2 regions of the Streptomyces sp. NPDC036764 genome follow, and region 1 is predicted to be linked to the other one. Evidence: predicted binding sites of a transcription regulator. Region 1 holds the regulator's gene; the other holds the start of a gene.

Region 1 (7,186 bases):
CGCGGGCCGGGCACGATCCGGTGTCGAGCGCGGGCGTGCTGTATGCGCTCACCGCCCTGGCCACCGCCGACGTCGTGCTGGTGGCGCTGTCGCGCAGGCTGGCCGGACGGCCGCTGCTGCGGGGCGGACCCGACCATCTGGCCCACCGGCTGCGCCGGATCGGGCTCACTCCGCAGGGTGTGACCGTCCTGCTGGGTGTCGGGGCCTTCGGCGGGGTGCTCGTCGGCGTCCTCGTGCACATGGGATGGATGGCGCGCTCCGGGGCGTTGTGGGTGGCAGGCGGCGCGCTGATCGCCGTACTCGCGCTGCTGCACATCAAGCCCTACGGGCCTCGGCGTCAACCCAGAGTTCCCGTGCAGGACTCTGCCAGAGCCTCCGCCCATGTCGCATCGTCGCAGGTCGGGGCCCCGTTGCGTGTAAGGAACGGATAAGAGTTGAGTGAGGTCGACTCAGCTCTGTTGACCCATATCGCGCCGTCGTGCACACTTGAGTCCGTTCCACTCAAGTCAGCCTGGAGGAATTAACCATGGCACGTGCGGTCGGCATCGACCTGGGCACGACAAACTCCGTCGTCAGCGTTCTTGAAGGCGGCGAGCCCACCGTCATCACCAACGCAGAGGGCGCCAGGACCACGCCGTCCGTCGTCGCCTTCGCCAAGAACGGCGAGGTGCTCGTCGGCGAGGTCGCCAAGCGCCAGGCGGTGACCAACGTGGACCGGACCATCCGTTCCGTGAAGCGTCACATGGGCACCGACTGGAAGATCGAGCTGGACGGGAAGCCGTTCAACCCGCAGCAGATCTCGGCGTTCATCCTCCAGAAGCTGAAGCGTGACGCCGAGGCCTACCTGGGCGAGAAGGTCACGGACGCGGTCATCACCGTCCCGGCCTACTTCAACGACTCCGAGCGCCAGGCGACGAAGGAGGCCGGCGAGATCGCGGGTCTGAACGTCCTGCGCATCGTCAACGAGCCCACCGCGGCCGCGCTCGCGTACGGCCTCGACAAGGACGACCAGACGATCCTCGTCTTCGACCTCGGTGGCGGCACCTTCGACGTGTCCCTCCTGGAGATCGGCGACGGCGTCGTCGAGGTGAAGGCCACCAACGGTGACAACCACCTCGGTGGTGACGACTGGGACCAGCGCATCGTCGACTTCCTGGTCAAGCAGTTCCAGGCCGGTCACGGCGTGGACCTCAGCAAGGACAAGATGGCCCTCCAGCGCCTGCGTGAGGCCGCCGAGAAGGCCAAGATCGAGCTGTCCTCGTCCACCGAGACCTCGATCAACCTGCCCTACATCACGGCCTCCGCCGAGGGCCCCCTGCACCTCGACGAGAAGCTCACCCGCGCGCAGTTCCAGCAGCTCACCGCTGACCTCCTGGAGCGCTGCAAGACCCCGTTCTTCAACGTCATGAAGGACGCCGGCGTCTCCATCAACGAGATCGACCACGTCGTCCTCGTCGGTGGCTCCACCCGTATGCCCGCCGTCGCCGAGCTCGTGCGCGAGCTGACCGGCGGCAAGGACGCCAACAAGGGCGTCAACCCGGACGAGGTCGTCGCCATCGGCGCCGCCCTGCAGGCCGGTGTCCTCAAGGGTGAGGTCAAGGACGTCCTGCTCCTCGACGTGACCCCGCTGTCCCTCGGCATCGAGACCAAGGGCGGCATCATGACCAAGCTCATCGAGCGGAACACGACGATCCCGACCAAGCGGTCCGAGATCTTCACCACCGCCGAGGACAACCAGCCGTCCGTGCAGATCCAGGTCTACCAGGGCGAGCGCGAGATCGCGGCGTACAACAAGAAGCTCGGGATGTTCGAGCTGACCGGTCTGCCGCCGGCCCCGCGCGGTGTCCCGCAGATCGAGGTCGCCTTCGACATCGACGCCAACGGCATCATGCACGTGACCGCGAAGGACCTCGGCACGGGCAAGGAGCAGAAGATGACCGTCACCGGTGGCTCCTCGCTGCCGAAGGACGAGGTCAACCGGATGCGCGAAGAGGCCGAGAAGTACGCGGAGGAGGACCACGCCCGCCGCGAGGCCGCCGAGTCCCGCAACCAGGGCGAGCAGCTCGTCTACCAGACGGAGAAGTTCCTCAAGGACAACGAGGACAAGGTCCCCGGCGAGGTCAAGACCGAGGTCGAGGCCGCCGTCGAGGAGCTGAAGACCGCGCTCAAGGGCGAGGACACCGCCGAGATCCGCACCGCCACCGAGAAGGTCGCGGCCGTCTCCCAGAAGGTCGGCCAGGCCATGTACGCCGATGCCCAGGCCGGCCAGGCCGCGGGCGGTCCCGAGGGTGCCGCCGCCGGTGGCGCCAAGGCCGACGACGACGTCGTGGACGCCGAGATCGTCGACGACGAGCGCAAGGACGGTGTCGCGTAATGACGGAGGAGACCCCGGGCTTCGAGGAGAAGCCCGACGTCCCCTCCGGCGCGACCCCTGACGACGCCGAGTCGAAGGCCGCCCCTCAGGAGGGGGCGGCCCCGGCCGGGGACGGAGCAGCAGACGCGGGTCTGGTGGCCCAGTTGGACCAGGTGCGTACGGCGCTCGGTGAGCGCACGATGGACCTCCAGCGGCTCCAGGCCGAGTACCAGAACTACCGCCGCCGCGTGGAGCGCGACCGGATCACGGTCAAGGAGATCGCCATCGCGAACCTCCTGACCGAGCTCCTGCCCGTGCTCGACGACATCGGCCGCGCGCGGGAACACGGCGAACTCGTCGGTGGGTTCAAGTCGGTGGCGGAGTCCCTGGAGACCGTCGCCGCCAAGATGGGCCTGCAGCAGTTCGGCAAGGAGGGCGAGCCCTTCGACCCGACGATCCACGAGGCGCTGATGCACTCCTACGCGCCGGACGTCACCGAGACGACCTGCGTCGCGATCCTCCAGCCGGGGTATCGCATCGGCGAGCGCACCATCCGCCCCGCGCGGGTGGCCGTCGCCGAGCCCCAGCCGGGCGCGCAGACCGTCAAGGAGGACTCCGCCGAGTCGGCCGACGACAAGGAGAGCGGTGGCCCGGACGAGGGCTGACGTTGAACTGACGAGGAGAGAGGAGGGACGTCGGGGATGAGCACCAAGGACTTCATCGAGAAGGACTTCTACAAGGTCCTCGGCGTCCCCAAGGACGCCACCGAGGCCGAGATCAAGAAGGCGTACCGGAAGCTCGCCCGCGAGTTCCACCCGGACGCCAACAAGGGCAACGCCAAGGCGGAGGAGCGTTTCAAGGAGATCTCCGAGGCGAACGACGTCCTCGGCGACCCCAAGAAGCGCAAGGAGTACGACGAGGCACGCGCCCTGTTCGGCAACGGCGGCTTCCGCCCGGGGCCGGGCGGCGCGGGCGGCTCCTTCAACTTCGACCTGGGCGACCTCTTCGGGGGCGGCGCCCAGGGCCAGGGCGGTTCCGGCGGCTTCGGCGGCGGAATCGGTGACGTCTTCGGGGGCCTGTTCAACCGCGGCGGCGCGGGCACGGGCACGCGTACCCAGCCCAGGCGCGGCCAGGACATCGACACCGAGGTCAGCCTCAGCTTCACCGAGGCGATCGAGGGTGCGACGGTCCCGCTGCGGATGTCCTCGCAGTCGCCGTGCAAGGCGTGTGCGGGCACCGGCGACAAGAACGGCACGCCCAGGGTGTGCCCGACCTGCGTCGGCACCGGCCAGGTGGCCCGGGGTTCGGGCGGCGGCTTCTCGCTCACCGACCCCTGCCCGGACTGCAAGGGGCGCGGCCTGATCGCCGAGCACCCGTGCATGGAGTGCAAGGGCAGCGGCCGGGCGAAGTCGTCCCGGACCATGCAGGTCCGCATCCCCGCCGGGGTGTCGGACGGCCAGCGCATCCGGCTGCGCGGCAAGGGCGCGCCGGGCGAGCGCGGCGGCCCGGCCGGCGATCTGTACGTCACCGTGCACGTCGACACCCACCCGGTGTTCGGCCGCAAGGAGGACAACCTCACGGTGACCGTCCCCGTGACGTTCACGGAGGCGGCCCTAGGCGGCGAGGTCAGGGTCCCCACCCTGGGCGGACCGCCGGTCACTCTGAAGCTGCCGCCCGGCACGCCCAACGGCCGCACCATGCGGGCGCGGGGCAAGGGCGCGGTCCGCAAGGACGGCACCCGCGGAGACCTCCTGGTCACCGTCGAGGTGAGTGTCCCGAAGGACCTTTCGGGGAAGGCTCGTGACGCACTCGAGGCGTATCGCGAGGCGACTGCGGGTGAGGATCCGCGGGCGGAGCTGTTCGAGGCCGCGAAGGGAGCATGACTTCAGATGGACGGTCGTCGACGAAACCCGTATGAACTGACCGAGGAAACCCCGGTCTACGTCATCTCGGTGGCGGCCCAGCTCTCCGGCCTGCACCCGCAGACACTGCGCCAGTACGACCGTCTGGGCCTGGTGTCCCCGGACCGCACGGCCGGCCGCGGCCGCCGCTACTCGGCCCGCGACATCGAACTGCTCCGCCAGGTGCAGGCGTTGTCGCAGGACGAGGGCATCAACCTGGCCGGCATCAAGCGCATCATCGAACTGGAGAACCAGGTCGCCGCCCTGCAGTCCCGGGTGGCCGAACTCCAGGCCGCCGTCGAGGGGGCCGCGGCGGCGATGCAGCAGCGCGAGGCGGCGGTACACGCGTCGTACCGGCGCGACCTGGTGCCGTACCAGGAGGTGCAGCAGACCAGCGCGCTTGTGGTGTGGCGGCCGAAGAAGCCGAAGGACTAGGCAGACCCGCAGGGAAAAGGGGCCCGGAGGATTCTCCGGGCCCCTTTCCTGTGCCGTCGGTGGGCGAACGTCAGCGGCCGACCGTCAGCGGCCGACCGTCAGCGGCCGACGAAGAACTCCAGTGAGGTGCTCTGCGCGCTCTGGCGGCCGTAGGCGTCCACGGCGTACACCTCGGCGATGCAGGGGCCGTTGTAGGGGGCGGTCCAGGAGAGCGACCCCGTGGCGGAGAACCGGGTGCCGCTGCTGCCGCAGGCGCCCGAGATCTCCCAGGAGTAGCCCTTCAGGACGCGTGCCTCGTCGCCCGTGCCGGGGGCGGCCGTGACCTGGATCGGACTGCGCGCGGGTACGCCCGTGGTGACCAGGGTCAGCATCGGCGCGGCCGGGCCGCTCGCGGTGGCCGGCGTCAGGCGGTCGACCGTGGTCTCCGCGGAGGGGCTGGAGTCGGCGTCCTGGGCGTCGACGGCGGCCACGTAGTAGTACGCCTTGCCCTTCGGGGCGGAGGTGTCGGCGTACGACGTGCCGGACGTGGCGCCCAGCAGGCTCCAGGCGCCGGTGGCGGTAGTGCGGCGGTAGACGCGGTAGCCGGTGACCCCGGCGTCCTCGGCCGCGGTCCACGTCACCTTCGTGGAGGCGTCGGCCGGCGTGCTCGTGAGACCCGTGGGGGCGGCGACGGCCGACGCCACGGGGCGGGTGACCACCGCGGAGTCGGAGACCGGGGCGATGTTGCCGGCGGCGTCGATGGCCACCACCTCGTAGTTGTAGGCCAGGCCGGCGGGCGCCACGGGGTCCGTCCAGGACGTGCCGAAGACGATCGCCGGACCGTCCATGTCCGACTGGCCGCCCTCCGCGCCCCACACCTCGTAGTGGTGCACGTCCGTCGACGTCGAGGCCTTCCACGTGAGGGAGTTGCCCGCCGTCGTCCCCAGCGCCGACACGGTCTCGACCCGCGCCGGGGCCGTCCGGTCGACCGTGGCCACACCCTGGTCGGCCGTACCCGACGAGGCGTTGCCCGCCTTGTCGTAGGCGCGGACCTCGTAGTAGTAGGTGTCGCCGGTCACCGGGAGGGTGGCGTCGGTGTACGTGGTGGAGGTGGTCGTCGCGAGGGGGGCGCTGGCGAAGGAGGCGCCCTTGAGGCGGCGGTAGACGCGGTAGCCCGCGAGGTCCATCTCCGGGTTCTTCGCCCAGGTCAGCTTGGCCTTGCCGGTGGCCGTGTCGTACGTGACCTTCGCGCCGGTGGGGGTGAGCGGGTTGACCTTGTCGACGGTCGCCGAAGTCCTCGGGGTGTAGCCGAACTTGACGCGGGCGCTGCCGGTCCAGTTGACGTGGTCGACGCGCAGCGTGTGCTTGCCCGGGGGGACGGTCACGTTGACGGTCTTGGAGACGGTCGTGGAGGTGTTCTTCCACAGGTCGATCTTGCGGGAGCCGTCGAGATAGACGCGGATGCCGTCGAGCCCGGAGGCGGAGAGGGCGAAGGGCCCGCCGGAACCGAAGTCGCGCGTCACGGTCCACCGGACGGCGAAGTTGTCCTTGGGGAGGCCCGTGGCGGGGGCGCCCGTGCCCCAGTCCTGGTCGATCGCGGTGTCGCAGTCCGTCCGCTTCGGGGTGCCCGAAAAGGACGTGTTCGCGAAGAACTGCCGTTTGAAGACCGGCGATGCGCAGGTCACTGCGGCGGACGCGGGGGCTGTCGAGAGCAGGGTGCCCGCGGTGGCGAGCACGACCGTCGCCGCGGCCGCGGCGGTCGTGCGTCTGGCTGGGTTCATTCGATCCTCTGGTCGAGTGCGGGACAGCGATGGGCGCTGTCCTGATCTGGACTCGTGAGGAATGGGGTTGGTTGTACGGATCTTGGTCGCGCGCTCGATCAAGGTTTGGTGGAGGGTGTGTAAGGGGTGTTTGGAGGCATTCCGCTATGTCTTTACATGATCAGCGGAGCGTGGTGTTGCGCACTCGTTAAGTGATTCCGCTTGACGCTGAGGGCAGTCGACGCGTTGGCTTTTCAGTCATCTGGGCGCGTTGACGCGCCCGTGTCCCGAAGGCACCAGAAGTGAGCTCCTCTATGCGTCCCTTGCGCCCCCTGCGCCGCACCGCCACCGCCGTGGCCGCCGCGTCCACTATGACCCTCTCGCTGGCCGCGTGCGGGGCTCTGGGCGTCACCGGGGACAGCAGCGAGGCGAGTCCTACCAAGGGCGACGACGTCACCGTCGGGCTGCTGCTGCCGGAGACGGCGAACACGCGCTACGACAAGTTCGACTACCCCATCATCAAGAACAAGGTCGAGGAGCTCACCGACAAGCAGGGCAAGGTCGTCTACCGCAACGCCGACGCGGACGCCTCGAAGCAGGCGGCCCAGCTCCAGCAGATGATCGACGACCAGGTCGACGTGATCCTGCTGGACGCCGTCGACTCGCACGCCATCGCCGGCGGGGTGAAGAAGGCCAAGGACGCGGGGATTCCGGTCATCGCCTACGACCGCCTGGCCGAGGGGCCGATCGACGCGTAC
Region 2 (7,186 bases), on a different contig from region 1:
GCCTGGGCGATCGCACATGGTGTCCTACACCTGGGCTTCGGCCACGTCCCTTCCAGGACGGGCACGCCCGTGCAGCCCGACCGCGCCGACCTCGCCGCCCGCTGCGCCGTCGTCAACCGCTTCCTGCTCACCTTCCCGGTCGGCAAGGCCCCCGACCACCTGCCGCCGGCCTACCCGGACGGCGACGAGGAGCAGCTCGCCGCGCCCTGGCGGCGCGACGGTGTCCCGGCCGCGTACGAGCGCTGCGGCACGGCCGGCTCGGAGCCCGACCAGCTCCTCGTGGAGTGGAAGGGCTGGTTCGGGTCCCCTCCGGACCGTCAGCTCGCCTTCGCCACCGCCCTGACCCGGACCGTCTCCACCGCGATGGACATGGCCGGCGGCCGCCGCGACTCCATGCTCGGCGAGCCCGTCAAGAAGCGGCCCTGGCAGTGGGCGCTGGAGTGGTTCATCACCTCATACCCGCTGCTCGGCGGTATCGCGGCCGGCATCAAGCTGGTCGCCGACGCCGAACTCGCCCGCGCGCACGGCATCGCCGTCGCCGCCGTCAACGCCGAGGCCGGCGAGATCTACATCAACCCGCTGCGCCAGTTCGAGTCCGAGGAATGGCGGTTCATCCTCGCCCACGAGATGCTGCACGCCGCCCTGCGGCACGGCGACCGCTGCGGCAGCCGCGACCCCTACCTGTTCAACGTCGCCTGCGACTACGTCATCAACGGCTGGCTGCGCGAGATGCAGATCGGGGAGATGCCGCAAGGGCTGCTGTACGACCAGGAGTTGGCGGGTCTGTCGGCGGAGGAGGTGTACGACCGGATCGCCGGCGACGTGCGCCGGATGCGCCGGCTGGCCACCCTGCGCGGCAAGGGCGTCGGCGATGTGCTCGGCGCCCCGCTCGGCGCGCCCGGCGACTACGTCGACCTCGACGAGTTCTACCGCCGGGGTCTGTGCCAGGGCCTGGACCTGCACCAGCAGGGCGAGCGCGGCTTCCTGCCCGGCGGCCTGGTCCAGGAGATCCGCGCGCTCAGCCATCCGCCGCTGCCCTGGGACGCCCGACTCGCCCGCTGGTTCGACGAGTTCGTGCCCCGCCCGGAGCCGGTGCGGACGTACGCCCGTCCCGCGCGCCGCCAGGCCTCCACGCCCGACATCCCGCGCGCCGGCCGCTACTTCCCGCCCGAGGAGATCGCCCGTTGCACCTTCGGCGTCGTCCTGGACACCTCCGGCTCCATGGGCGCCGGCCTGCTCGGCAAGGCGCTCGGCGCCATCGCCTCGTACGCCGAGGCGCGGGACGTACCGGCAGCGCGGGTGGTGTTCTGCGACGCGGGACCGTACGACGCCGGGTATGTGCCGGTGACGGACATCGCCGGGCGGGTACGGGTGCGCGGCCGTGGCGGCACGGTCCTCCAGCCCGGGATCGACCTGTTGCAGCGCGCGGACGACTTCCCGCCCGGCGCACCCGTCCTCGTCATCACGGACGGCTGGTGCGACGTGCTGCGGGTACGCCGTGAGCACGCGTACCTGATTCCCCCGGGACGTCGTCTGCCGTTCACCCCGCGTGGGCCGGTCTTCCGGGTGAGCTGAGCCGGAGTGTGATCGGATGGGGGCACGGATCCCGGAATCGGGCCCCCATGCGAAAGGAAGAATCGTGGCTACCACGCGCTCCGCACACACGGTCTGGGAAGGCAACCTGCTCGAGGGCAACGGTGTCGTCAACTTCGACTCTTCTGGTGCCATCGCCGCGCAGCCGGTCACGTGGGCCTCGCGCTCCCAGGACGCCAACGGCAAGACCAGCCCGGAAGAGCTGATCGCCGCCGCGCACTCGAGCTGCTTCTCCATGGCGCTGTCGCACGCACTGCACGGCGCCGGCACGCCGCCCACCAAGCTCGTCACGTCGGCGGACGTGAAGTTCCAGCCGGGTGAGGGCATCACGGGCATTCACCTCACGGTCGAGGGGACGGTGCCGGGCATCGACAACGAGACGTTCGTCGCCGCCGCGGAGGACGCCAAGAAGAACTGCCCGGTCAGCCAGGCGCTGACGGGGACGACGATCACGCTGTCGGCGAAGCTGGCGTAGCGCTTCGCGGGGAAGCCGCGACGGGCCGTCCGCTGTCTGCGGCGCCGTCGTGGCTTGTCGCGCAGTTCCCCGCGCCCCCTCGAGGGGACGGCCCTTCGGGCCGGCCCCTCGAACCCCTGAGCGGGCGCTCAGCTCCCGTTTGGCGCCTCGCCCCCGGGTCACTCGCCCCATTGACAAGAGCCCACTCAAGTTTTGTGCTGGAGTTCAAGAGGTGCCCTGGCGGAAGGGGACAACGATGGCACGCGCGGTCGGGATCGATCTCGGGACCACGAACTCGGTGGTCGCCGTCCTGGAGGGCGGCGAACCCACTGTCGTCGCCAATGCGGAGGGGGCCAGGACCACACCGTCGGTCGTGGCCTTCGCCAAGAACGGCGAGGTGCTCGTGGGGGAGGTGGCCAAACGGCAGGCGGTGACCAATGTCGAACGCACCGCCCGCTCCGTGAAGCGGTACATGGGCGACTCGAACTGGCGCTTCCCCGAGCAGGGCGACATCGACGGCACCCGCTACCGGGCGCAGGAGCTGTCGGCCCGGGTGCTGCAGAAGCTGAAGCGGGACGCCGAGTCCTACCTCGGCGAGGACGTCACCGACGCGGTGATCACCGTCCCCGCATACTTCGACGACGCCCAGCGGCAGGCCACCAAGGAGGCCGGCGAGGTCGCGGGCCTGAACGTCCTGCGGATCATCAACGAGCCCACCGCCGCCGCCCTCGCCTATGGTCTGGACCGCGGCGAGGAGCAGACCGTGCTGGTCTTCGACCTCGGCGGCGGCACCTTCGACGTCTCCCTGCTGGAGATCGGCGACGGCGTCATCGAGGTCAAGGCCACCAACGGCGACACGCATCTGGGCGGCGACGACTGGGACCAGCGGGTCGTCGAGTACCTGGTGAAGAAGTTCAAGGGGCAGAACGGCATCGACCTGGGCAACGACAAGATGGCGCTGCAGCGGCTGCGCGAGGGCGCCGAGAAGGCCAAGATCGAGCTGTCCAGCTCCTCCGAGACGACGATCAACCTGCCCTACATCACCGCTTCCGCCGAGGGCCCCCTCCACCTCGACGAGAAGCTGACCCGCGCCCAGTTCCAGGAGCTCACCGCCGACCTCCTCGACCGCTGCAAGACCCCCTTCCACCAGGCCGTCAAGGACGCCGGCATCAAGCTCGCCGCGGTCGACCACGTCATCCTCGTCGGCGGCTCCACCCGGATGCCCGCCGTCACCGACCTCGTGAAGGAACTCACCGGCAAGGACCCGCACAAGGGCGTCAACCCCGACGAGGTCGTGGCCGTCGGCGCGGCCCTCCAGGCCGGCGTCATCCGCGGCGATGTCAAGGACGTCCTCCTGCTCGACGTCACCCCGCTGTCCCTCGGCATCGAGACCAAGGGCGGCATCATGACGAAGCTCATCGAACGCAATACGACGATCCCGACCCGGCGTTCGGAGATCTTCACGACCGCCGCCGACAACCAGCCCTCCGTCGGCATCCAGGTCTACCAGGGCGAACGCGAGATCGCCGCGTACAACAAGAAGCTCGGCGTCTTCGACCTCACCGGCCTGCCGCCCGCCCCGCGCGGGGTGCCGCAGATCGAGGTCGCCTTCGACATCGACGCCAACGGCATCATGCACGTCTCCGCGAAGGACCTCGCGACGGGCCGCGAGCAGAAGATGACGGTGACGGGCGGCTCGGCGCTGCCCAAGGACGACATCGACCGGATGATGCGGGAGGCCGAGCAGTACGCGGAGGAGGACCACAAGCGCCGCGAGGCCGCCGAGACCCGCAACCAGGGCGAGCAGCTCGTCTACCAGACCGAGAAGTTCCTGCGCGACAACGAGGACAAGATCCCGGCGGACACCCGGACCGAGGTCGAGTCGGCGATCACCGAACTGAAGGAGCAGCTAAAGCAGAACGCCGAGACCAGCGTCCTGCGCACCGGCATCGAGAAACTCGCCACGGTCAGCCAGCAGATGGGCCAGGCGATGTACGCCCAGTCCCAGCAGACCCCGGCGGACAGCTCGGCGCACGCGGGCACCGGCACCGGCACCGAGCAGGGCGCGGCACAGGACGACGACGTGGTCGACGCGGAGATCGTCGACGACGAGAAGGACCAGCGGGACCAGAAGGGCGGGGCGGCCTAGGAGCCCGCCTTCTCCCAGCCGCGCCGCTCCGGCCGCGGCCCCAGTTGCTCGGGGTCGCGGCTGCGGTACACCAGGTACGGCCGGAACAGGTACTGCACCGGCGCGCTGAACATGTGCACCAGCCGCGTGTACGGCACCAGCGCGATCAGCGCCATGCCGACCACCGCGTGGACCTGGTACAGCACCGGCACGCCCGCCATCCGGTCCAGGTCCGGCTGGAGGGTGAACAGGCTGCGGGCCCAGGGGGCGACGGACCGGCGGTAGTCGTAGCCGTCGCCGGAGACATGGGTGAGTTTGGCGACCATGCCGAGCACGATCGCGCCGAGCAGGACGACGTACATCAGCTTGTCGTTTGCCGTCGTCGCCCGGAACACCGGCGCCTTCGTACGGCGCCGGTAGATCAGCAGCACGATCCCGGCGACGGTCAGCACGCCGGCCGCCGTACCGCCGTAGAGGGAGAACAGGTGGTACGCGTGCTCGCTCACGCCGAGCGAGTCCGTCCAGGACTCCGGGACGAACAGACCCACCAGGTGGCCGACCAGCACGAACAGGATGCCGTAGTGGAAGGCGGGCGAGGCGATGCTCAGCAGCCTGGACTCATGGACCTGGGAGGAGCGGGTGGTCCAGCCGAAGCGGTCGTAGCGGTGGCGCCAGACCAGGCCGACGACCAGCAGGGCGAAGGTGACATAGGGCAGGACGCCCCAGAGCAGCGTGGTCATGGCCGCACCCCCGTGCGTTCGGTCGGCAGTGTGGCGCACACGGCGTCCAGGACGGACGCGTACGGTGTGCCGAAGTCGGTGAGGCGGGAGCGGAGCTCCTCCAGGCACTCGCGGTGCTCCAGCAGCAGATCGGTGTCGCCGGTGCGGGCCGCGAACTCCAGTACCGCGGGCAGGAAGTCGGGCAGCTCCTCATGGGTGAACTCCAGGCCGTGGGCGCGGTAGACCTCCTTGAAGCGCAGCAGCGACATGCCGCGCCGCCGGGTGTCCCCGTCGAGCCACCAGGTCAGATACAGGCTGTGGCGGTTCTCGAAGTCGAAGACCTGGACGTAGTGCGCGGCCAGTTCGTCCGGTGGCGTCAGCGCCGCGTGGTCGGTGAACTCCCGTAGCTGCGGGGCGGCTTCGCGCAGCAGCGGCAGGCGGGCGCGGAAGCCCTCGTCCGGGTAGGTCAGGCAGAGCGCGGCCGCCTGGTAGAGCACCTCGAAGGACGGCATCAGGCATCCTCGGTGTCGGCAGTGTGGGTCGTGTCGGCAGCGTCGGCAGCGTTGTCGGATGTCTGCCGTCCGCGCAGGGCGTGGAAGTTCTGCACGGACACCAGCGGCAGCAGCCTGCGGCCGCCGGAGTCCTGGCCGAAGGGGCCGTCCCCGCCCATCCCGGGCCCGCCCTCGTAGTCGAGGCTGCACCCCTGCGGCAGCGCCGACTCCTCCAGGCGCCGGGCGTCCGCGACCGCCGCCGTCGGGATGACGTACCGGTCCTCGTACTTGGCGACCGCCAGCAGCCGGTACATGTCCTCGATCTCCCCGGCCGCCATCCCCACGGCGGCGGGCACCGAGGGATCCGGTTCCTCGCCGATGTTGATCGCCCGCATGTGGGAGCGCATCGCGGCGAGCTTCTCCAGCGAGGAGCGGACCGGGCCGATGGCGCCGGCCGTGAACATCTGCGCCAGGTACTCCAGCGGAATGCGCAGCGTGTCGATCGCGCCGAACAGGTTCTGGGCGTCCTCCCCGTCGTGCCCGGTCTCGGACAGCGCGTCGACCACCGGCGACAGCGGCGGGATGTACCAGACCATCGGCATCGTCCGGTACTCGGGATGCAGCGGCAGCGCCACCCGGTACTTGCTGATCAGCGCGTGCGCGGGCGAGCGGCGGGCCGCCTCCAGCCAGTCGTACGGGATCCCCGCCTCCTCGCAGGCCCGCCGCACCTCGCTGTCCTCGGGGTCGAGGAAGACGCCCAACTGCGCCTCGTACAGGTCCCGTTCGCGCGGTACGGAGGCCGCGGCCGTCACCCTGTCCGCGTCGTACAGGACGACGCCGAGATAGCGCAGCCGGCCCACGCACGTCTCCGAGCAGACCGTCGGCAGACCGACCTCGACGCGCGGATAGCACATCGTGCACTTCTCGGCCTTGCCGGTGGCGTGGTTGAAGTACACCTTCTTGTACGGGCATCCCGTCACGCACATCCGCCAGCCCCGGCAGCGGTCCTGGTCGACGAGGACGATGCCGTCCTCCGCCCGCTTGTACATCGCACCCGACGGGCACGAGGCCACACAGGACGGGTTGAGGCAGTGCTCGCAGATGCGCGGCAGATAGAACATGAAGCTCTGTTCGAACTCGAACCGCACCTTCTGCGACGCCTGCGTGCGCGTCCGCTCCACCATCGGGTCGAGGTCGCCGTAGGCGGGGGCGCCGGCGAGGTTGTCGTCCCAGTTCGCCGACCACTCGATCTTCATCGGCTTGCCGTCGAGCTGCGAGATGGGCCGCGCGACCGGGTAGTCGTCGCCGAGCGGGGCGTCGGTGAGGTTCTTGTAGTCGTAGGTCCAGGGCTCGTAGTAGTCCTTGATCTCGGGCAGTTCGGGGTTGGAGAAGATCCCGGCGAGCTTGCGGAAGCGGCCGCCCGCCTTCAGCGTCAGCGCGCCGCGCCGGTTCAGCTCCCAGCCGCCGCGCCAGCGCTCCTGGTCCTCGTAGCGGCGCGGATAGCCCTGGCCGGGGCGGGTCTCGACGTTGTTGAACCAGACGTACTCCATGCCGCGGCGGTTGGTCCACGCCTGCTTGCAGGTGACCGAGCAGGTGTGACAGCCGATGCACTTGTCGAGGTTCATCACCATCGCGATCTGGGCCATCGGACGCATCAGTACTCGACCTCCTGGCTGCGACGGCGGATCACCGTCACCTCGTCGCGCTGGTTGCCCGTCGGGCCCAGGTAGTTGAACGCCCAGGACAACTGGGCGTAGCCGCCGACGAGATGGGACGGCTTGAGGATCAGCCGGGTCAGCGA

Evidence for each region. The regulator HspR, encoded in region 1, represses chaperone genes until heat shock. The targets are predictions, from matches to a motif close to TTGAGNNNNNNNNNCTCAA.
Region 2: the regulator HspR is predicted to act here: its motif matches at 2,239-2,257, upstream of dnaK (molecular chaperone DnaK).

The regions. Positions count from the first base shown of each region.
Region 1 is NZ_JBVJPT010000003.1:268,734-275,919, reverse strand. It holds gene ACZ69Q_RS16165 (MraY family glycosyltransferase) at 1-431, shown strand, start outside; gene dnaK (molecular chaperone DnaK) at 527-2,374, shown strand; gene grpE (nucleotide exchange factor GrpE) at 2,374-3,018, shown strand; gene dnaJ (molecular chaperone DnaJ) at 3,055-4,236, shown strand; gene ACZ69Q_RS16145 (heat shock protein transcriptional repressor HspR) at 4,243-4,689, shown strand; gene ACZ69Q_RS16140 (fibronectin type III domain-containing protein) at 4,788-6,449, opposite strand; gene ACZ69Q_RS16135 (sugar ABC transporter substrate-binding protein) at 6,743-7,186, shown strand, end outside.
Region 2 is NZ_JBVJPT010000001.1:811,525-818,710, forward strand. It holds gene ACZ69Q_RS03525 (vWA domain-containing protein) at 1-1,575, shown strand, start outside; gene ACZ69Q_RS03530 (OsmC family protein) at 1,640-2,068, shown strand; gene dnaK (molecular chaperone DnaK) at 2,304-4,196, shown strand; gene narI (respiratory nitrate reductase subunit gamma) at 4,193-4,915, opposite strand; gene narJ (nitrate reductase molybdenum cofactor assembly chaperone) at 4,912-5,406, opposite strand; gene narH (nitrate reductase subunit beta) at 5,406-7,040, opposite strand; gene ACZ69Q_RS03555 (nitrate reductase subunit alpha) at 7,040-7,186, opposite strand, start outside.